DNA from 3 places in the Nocardia sp. N2S4-5 genome. Region 1 is predicted to be linked to each of the others. Evidence: riboswitches for the same ligand, from Rfam matches in the RefSeq annotation. Region 1 holds a riboswitch; each other region holds the start of a gene.
The links. Region 1 has a riboswitch for S-adenosylmethionine ahead of ACFMRZ_RS24395 (rhodanese-like domain-containing protein). Riboswitches for the same ligand answer to the same signal wherever they lie in the genome.

Region 1 (2,258 bases):
CGCACCCGCAGCGGCATGGTCTCCAGCCCCTTCAGCAGGGTCCAGGCGTTGAACGCGCTCAGCGCCGGGCCGGTGTGCCGCATGAGATGCTTCACCGGGCCGTCGATGTAGTCGTGCGGGCCCAGAATGGCGCCGCCCAGCACCCGGCCCTGGCCGTCGATGTGCTTGGTGCCCGAATACACCACGATGTCGGCGCCCAGATCCAGGCTGCGCTGTAGCAGCGGGGTGGCAAAGACGTTGTCCAGCACCACTTTCGCGCCCGCGGCGTGCGCCAGCTCGGACACCCGCCGGACGTCGACCAAGGTCTGCATCGGGTTGGAGGGCGTCTCGAAGAACACGGCCTGGGTGGGCTGCGACAGCGCCTCCTCCCATTGGTCGAGATCCTCGCCGTCGACGAACACGGTCTCCACGCCCCAGCGCGGCAGGATCTCGTTGCAGACCACGAAACAGGACCCGAACAGGCTGCGCGCCGCCACCAGCCGATCGCCCTCGCCCAGCAGCGCCGCGAGCGCGGTGAAGACGGCCGACATGCCGCTGGCGGTCGCGAAACACGCCTCGGCCCCCTCGATCAGGCGCATCCGCTCCTCGAACATGGCGACCGTCGGGTTGCCGTAGCGCGAGTAGACGAAATGCTCGACGTCGCCGGTGAACGCGGCCTCGGCCGCCTCGGCGCTCTCGTACACGAAACCGGAGGACAGGTACAGCGCCTCGGCGGTCTCCTCGAACCCGGACCGCCGCAGCCCGCCGCGCACGCTCAGGGTCGCGGGACCCACGCCCTCGGGCAGCGGCTTGTCGAACGCGCCGCCCGTGATCACGACTGCCGCCACGGGAGTCCGAGGGCGCGCCAGCCCGCGCCGCCGCGATGCCCCTGCGGATCCAGCGGACCCTCGAAGCCCTCGAGCACGTTGAACGACGGTGCGAAACCGGCCGCGGTCGACGCGGTCGCGGCGCCGATGGAGCGCTGCCCCGACCGGCAGAGGAAGATCACGGGGGCGTCGCCGTCCGGATCCCGCTCGGCCAGCACCTGCTTCAGCTGATCGACGAACGCCGCGTTGGGCGCGCCCGTCCCGTCGACCCATTCGATCAGCGCCGTCGGCCGATCGATCGAGCTGGTGTCCGGCACCCCGACGAACCGCCACTCGGCCTCGGTCCGCACGTCGATCAGAACCGCATCGGGATTGTCGCGCAATAGATCCCACGCCTGCTTCGGGGTGATGTCGCCCGCATAACTCACTTCTCGCACCTCCTGAGAATCCGCACTTGCCGCACCGTGAGGACACCGATGCGTGGCCAGGTCGTCACCCGGAGCACCCCACCGCGGAGGAGGGTTGCCGACCAGCGAGCCGGGGCTTGGCGCTGGCGCTCATGACCTGAAATTGAGAGTGCCCGGTCACGAGGTCGCATGTCAAACCTCCGTTCACGGCCGGTCGCAGACCAGCCAGGTGCCGTCGGCACGGGTCAAACTCCAGGTCGACGTGGTTTCGCGGCCGTCGATCCGGCTGGTCACCGCGGCCCGGGCGTGGTCGCCCTCGACGGCCGTGTCGGCGACCTTCACGATCTCGACCTCCTTGCCGACGGCGTCCGGCCCCAGGGGCGAACGGGCGGCATCGAAGCCGCGGCAGGCGGTCGTGGCGCGGCGGTCGGCATTCGAATCCGCCTGCGCGGTGGCGAAATCGCGCGCCGCGATCGCGACTCGGTCGGCGTCTGTGAGATTCTTCTCAGCCGGCCGGGTCAGCGCGAGCGCGACGATGCCCGCGAGCACCAGCACCGCCACCACCGCGGCCGCCAGGAACGGGACCGGGGACTTGATGCTGTCGCGCTGGTCGATCGGGGTCGGCTCGTCGGCGTCGGTCATGCGTCGATCATCCCTGGTGGGCCGGAGTGCCGCAGATCACATCGGCATTTCCCGGCGGATCCCGGGAATAACGATCACGACGACCACCGATAGACTCAACAGAATGCCCGGCCCAGGCCGGGTCCGGACCACATCCCGGACAGCAACGAAGCAGCATCGAGCGGATGTCGGATCGGCGGGGTGCGGCCCGGCCCATGCGTCAACTTAGCCTAAGCTAAGAAGGACGGCTGAACAACGCGGCTGAGTACATGACGACAGAGTTCTCTACCAGAGGGTGCGCGTAAGAATGACGGAATACAGTGCGACCAACCCACTGCGCATTGCGATCGTGGGCGCCGGACCGGCCGGAATCTACGCCGCCGACGCCCTGATGAAGTCCGATGCCGAGGTGAGCATCGACCTG
Region 2 (2,258 bases), 680 kb from region 1:
CGGGCGCAGGGCCAGCGCCCGCGCGATCGCCACCCGCTGCTGCTGTCCGCCGGACAACCGCCGCGGGTACTCCGCCGCCTTGTCCGCCAGTCCCACCCGCTCGAGCAGCTGCCCGGCCTCCGCTTCCGCCTCGGACCGCCGCCGCCCCTGCGCGGAAACCGGTGCCAGCACGACGTTTTCGAGCACCGTCAGATGGGGGAACAGGTTGAAGTCCTGGAAAACGAAGCCGATCCGCGAGCGCTGCCGCAGAATCTCGCGTTCACTCAGCTCGTGCAGTTTCGCGCCCTTACGGCGATAGCCCACCAATTCGCCGCTCACCCGGACGCTACCGGCGTCGACCTTCTCCAGGTGATTGATGGTGCGCAGCAGTGTCGACTTGCCCGATCCGGACGGCCCGAGAATGACGGTCACCTCACCGGGCCGAACCGCCAGATCGACCCCGCGCAGCACCTCCTCGGCCCCGAAACGCTTTCGCACCCCGCGTAATTCGACCGCGTACGCGGCGGAACGCAGGCCGTCGTCGGTGTCGGGCTCGCTCATCGGCGTTCCTCCGTGATCTCGGCGATCTTGCCGCGCACCCGCTGCCAGGGTGTCGGCGGCAGCTCGCGCCGGCCGCCCTTGGCGAAATGCCGCTCGATGTAGTACTGCACGACGGTCAGCACCGTGGTGAGCACGATGTACCAGACGGTGGCCACCATCAGCAGCGGCACCACTCGCCCGTTACGGCCGAAGATGACCTGGACCTGGTAGAACAGCTCGGCGATGGCCATCACCGACACGATCGAGGTGCCCTTGAACAGGCTGATCACCTCGTTGGCGGCATTGGGCAGGATGCCGCGCATGGCTTGGGGCGCGACGATGGTGAAGAACTGACGCCGCCACGGCAGGCCGAGCGACTTGGCGGCCTCCAGCTGCCCCGGATCGACCGAGATGATCCCGGCGCGAATGATCTCCGCCGAATACGCCGCCTGGTGCAGCGCCAGCCCGATCACGGCTGCGGTGAACCCGCTGATCACGCCGTTGACGTCGAAGGTCAGGAAGGCCGGGCCGAACGGAATGCCGATCGACATCCGCTGGTACAGGTAGGCGATGTTGAACCAGAACAGCAGCTGCACGATCAGCGGGATGGACCGAAAAGCCCACACGTAGACCCACGCGATCACTTGCAGCACAGGGATTTTCGACAGCCTCGCGACCGCCAGCCAGATCCCGAGCAGGAACCCGAACAGCGTGCCCCAGAAGGTCAGTTCCACGGTCACCCGCACGGCCTCGAGGACCGATCGGGCCGTGAAGTACCGGGTGAAGGTCGGCCAGTCCCAACCGGGGTTGGTGGCGAGGCCGTGCACGAACTGCGCGACCACCACCAGCGCGGCCGCCCCGACCAGCCAGCGCCACGGATGCCAGGTACGCGCGACGGGTAGCGCGTCCTCCTCGGCGGCCGATACCACGCCGGACGACTCTGCGGCGGCCAGTGTGCTCATGGAATCGCGATCCTCCATCGGTCCTGGCGGTAGCACCCGCACCCGGCGAGCGGGGGGTTGCTGCGGTCTCGTCGAGCCAGGTCTCTCAACCGCTCTGGATGGGTGAAATCGACGGTAAAGGAGCCTCGACCGGATGTCTGCCCTCCCGATCACCGTGAATCCAACTGTTGGCAAAGGGTTTTCCCCAGCGGACCCGGGAATTGCACAGGAGAGGACGCCCTCTGTGTACAGTGCTGTTCGCAATACTCTAGTGTGAAATCACAGTTGTTCTGAATCCGCTAGGAGATCCGCTCATGAAAGACCTGACCGGCCGGAAATGCCTGATCACCGGCGCGGCCAGCGGCATCGGCCGGGCCACCGCCCTGGCCGCGGCGCGCCAGGGGGCGCAGCTGTTCCTGACCGACATCGCCGAGGCCGGACTACGGGAGACGGCGCGGCTGGTCGAGGAGGCCGGGGGCCGGGTGGCGGCGCTGCAGGCGCTGGACGTATCGGACTACGACGCCGTGACCGCGTGGGCCGAGCGGGTGCACGCCGAGCACGGCAGCCTCGACGTGGTCATGAACATCGCCGGCATCGCCACCTGGGGCACTGTGGAGAACCTCGAGCACCGGCACTGGCGTGCCGTCATCGACGTGAATCTGATGGGACCTATCCACATCATCGAGAATTTCGTGCCGCCGATGGTGCGAGCCGGGCGCGGCGGCCATCTGGTGAACGTGTCCTCTGCGGCCGGGCTGCTCGCCCTGCCCTGGCACGCCGCCTACAGCGCCAGCAAGT
Region 3 (2,258 bases), 860 kb from region 1:
CCGCATCTTCGACTCCTTCGTGCGGCAGGAGATCACGGAACGGACCACGGAGCTACTCACCCGCCTCACCCGCGACCGCATCAACCTGATGATCGGCCCGTCCGACGGCTATCCGGAGTACTGAACCGCCCGCGGCCGGAATACCCGCCACCCGGGCAACGTAGGTTGGAACTGTACGAAACCAGCGAGACCGCGCCCGCGAGCGGCGCCGAGGCGGTGACATGAGTTCCTCCGATGCCGAACTCGAGGTACCCGACGATCTGAGCGGAATCACCGCGTCCCAGTACCGGTCCGCCATGCGGCACTACCCCGCCGGCGTCACCATCGTCACCCTCGACTCGGCGACCCGGCCGGTGGGTTTCACCGCCACCTCCTTCGCCTCGCTGTCGCTGGATCCGCCGCTGATCTCGTTCAACATCGCGCACACCTCGTCGAGCATCGACGCCATGCTGGCCGCCGACTCGGTGGTCGTGCACTTTTTGGGCGAGCATCAGCGGCATCTGGCACAGCGGTTCTCCCGAGCCGCCGAGGAACGCTTCGCCGACCAGTCCCTGTGGACCCGGCTCGATACCGGCGAACCGGTCCTGCACGGCACCCCCATCTGGGTACGGGCCGCGGTGCACCGGCTGATCCCCGTCGGCGACCACACCCTGGTGATCGGCCTGGCCACCCGCGTCTACGACAACACCGGCGACCAGCCGATCGCCGCTCCCCTGCTCTACTACAACGGCGGATATCACCGGCCGGTGGGGCTTGACTGAATCGGCTTCCAGCACAAGGCTTTCGCGCGTCCAGGATCAGCGGACCATACGTAAGGTCGCAGCGCGGGGTTGACAAGCGGGGCGGCCGTCTGCCAATCTCGGGCCAGGTCATGAGTGCCAGCGTCAAGCCCCGGCTTGCTGGCCGGCAACCCTCCTCCGCGGCGGGGTGCTCCGGGTGACGACCGGGCCGCTGCCCGACCGGGCAGGGCAAGCGCGGACTCCGACTACTCGTTTCCTCCGGAGTCCCATGACCCGAAGGGTTGACGTGATGACCGCTGCTCTCGACCGCACCTGTGCCGCCGTTGCCCGCGTCTCCGGATGCGATCTGCGAGTTCCGTTGGTACAGGGCGGAACTCGCCGCTACGCCAATTTCGACTACGCCGCCAGCGCACCCGCCCTGGCGCAGGTCGCCGATCGGGTGACCGAACTGCTGCCGTACTACGCCAGCGTGCACCGCGGCGCGGGCTACGCCTCCCGCATCTCGACCGACTGCTACGAGGCCGCCCGCGGCTCGGTGGCACGCTTCCTGAACTGCGCCGACGACCAGACGGTCGTGTTCACCCGCAACACCACCGACGCGCTGAATCTGCTGGCGTCCTGCGTGCCGGGCGACACCGTGGTACTCGACATCGAGCATCACGCCAACTTCCTGCCGTGGACACGGCACGGCCGTCGAGTGGTCCCCGCCGCGGACACGATCGAGGAGACGATCCGCCGCCTCGTCGCGGAACTGTGCACCAAACCCGCTGCGCTGCTTGCGGTTACGGGCGCGTCGAACGTGACCGGCGAACTGCTTCCACTGGAGCGCCTGGCTACCATCGCGCACCAGTGCGGCGCCCGCATCCTGGTCGACGCGGCCCAGCTGGCGCCGCATCGCCGAATCGACCTGCGCGCCACGGGCATTGATTATCTGGCCTGCTCCGGTCACAAGCTCTACGCACCGTTCGGCGCGGGTGTGCTGGTGGGCCACCGGGATTGGCTCGACGCCGCCGAGCCGTACCTCGCGGGCGGGGGCGCGGTGCGTGCGGTCACCGCCACCACCGCCGAATGGGCGCCGGCACCGCAGCGGCACGAGGGTGGCTCCCCGAACGTCCTGGGCGTGGCCGCGCTGGCCGCCGCCTGCGACACCCTGGCCGCCTTGGACGAAGTCGCGGTCGGCGAGCACGAGCGTCAACTCACCCAGCGGCTGCGCGACGGCCTGGAAACCGTTGCGGGAGTGCGCTTCCTGCGCATCTGGTCGGACAGCGCCGACGGCGTCGGCATCGTCGCGTTCACCGTGGACGGCTACGAACCGGGCCACGTCGCCGCCTACCTGTCGGCCGAATACGGCATCGGGGTGCGCGACGGGCGGTTCTGCGCGCATCCGCTGCTGGCCCGCCTCGGTGTGGACGGGGCACTGCGCGCCAGCATCGGGCTGGGCACCTGCGCGGCGGATGTGGACCGGCTGATCGACGCGGTCGACACTCTGGTGCGCGAGGGATCGGCCTGGGACTACGG

Region 2: linked by a shared signal. The riboswitch ahead of ACFMRZ_RS21275 (amino acid ABC transporter permease) and the one ahead of ACFMRZ_RS24395 (rhodanese-like domain-containing protein) in region 1 are both predicted to bind S-adenosylmethionine.
Region 3: linked by a shared signal. The riboswitch ahead of ACFMRZ_RS20420 (aminotransferase class V-fold PLP-dependent enzyme) and the one ahead of ACFMRZ_RS24395 (rhodanese-like domain-containing protein) in region 1 are both predicted to bind S-adenosylmethionine.

The regions. Positions count from the first base shown of each region.
Region 1 is NZ_JBIUPM010000001.1:5,331,265-5,333,522, reverse strand. Features, by position in the region: gene ACFMRZ_RS24400 (O-succinylhomoserine sulfhydrylase) at 1-815, opposite strand, end outside; gene ACFMRZ_RS24395 (rhodanese-like domain-containing protein) at 812-1,234, opposite strand; SAM riboswitch class IV at 1,252-1,371, opposite strand; gene ACFMRZ_RS24390 (hypothetical protein) at 1,418-1,855, opposite strand; gene ACFMRZ_RS24385 (FAD-dependent oxidoreductase) at 2,142-2,258, shown strand, end outside.
Region 2 is NZ_JBIUPM010000001.1:4,652,913-4,655,170, forward strand. Features, by position in the region: gene ACFMRZ_RS21270 (amino acid ABC transporter ATP-binding protein) at 1-540, opposite strand, end outside; gene ACFMRZ_RS21275 (amino acid ABC transporter permease) at 537-1,481, opposite strand; SAM riboswitch class I at 1,493-1,586, opposite strand; gene ACFMRZ_RS21280 (SDR family oxidoreductase) at 1,775-2,258, shown strand, end outside.
Region 3 is NZ_JBIUPM010000001.1:4,469,168-4,471,425, forward strand. Features, by position in the region: gene ACFMRZ_RS20410 (2-oxo-4-hydroxy-4-carboxy-5-ureidoimidazoline decarboxylase) at 1-124, shown strand, start outside; gene ACFMRZ_RS20415 (flavin reductase family protein) at 222-761, shown strand; SAM riboswitch class IV at 868-981, shown strand; gene ACFMRZ_RS20420 (aminotransferase class V-fold PLP-dependent enzyme) at 1,030-2,258, shown strand, end outside.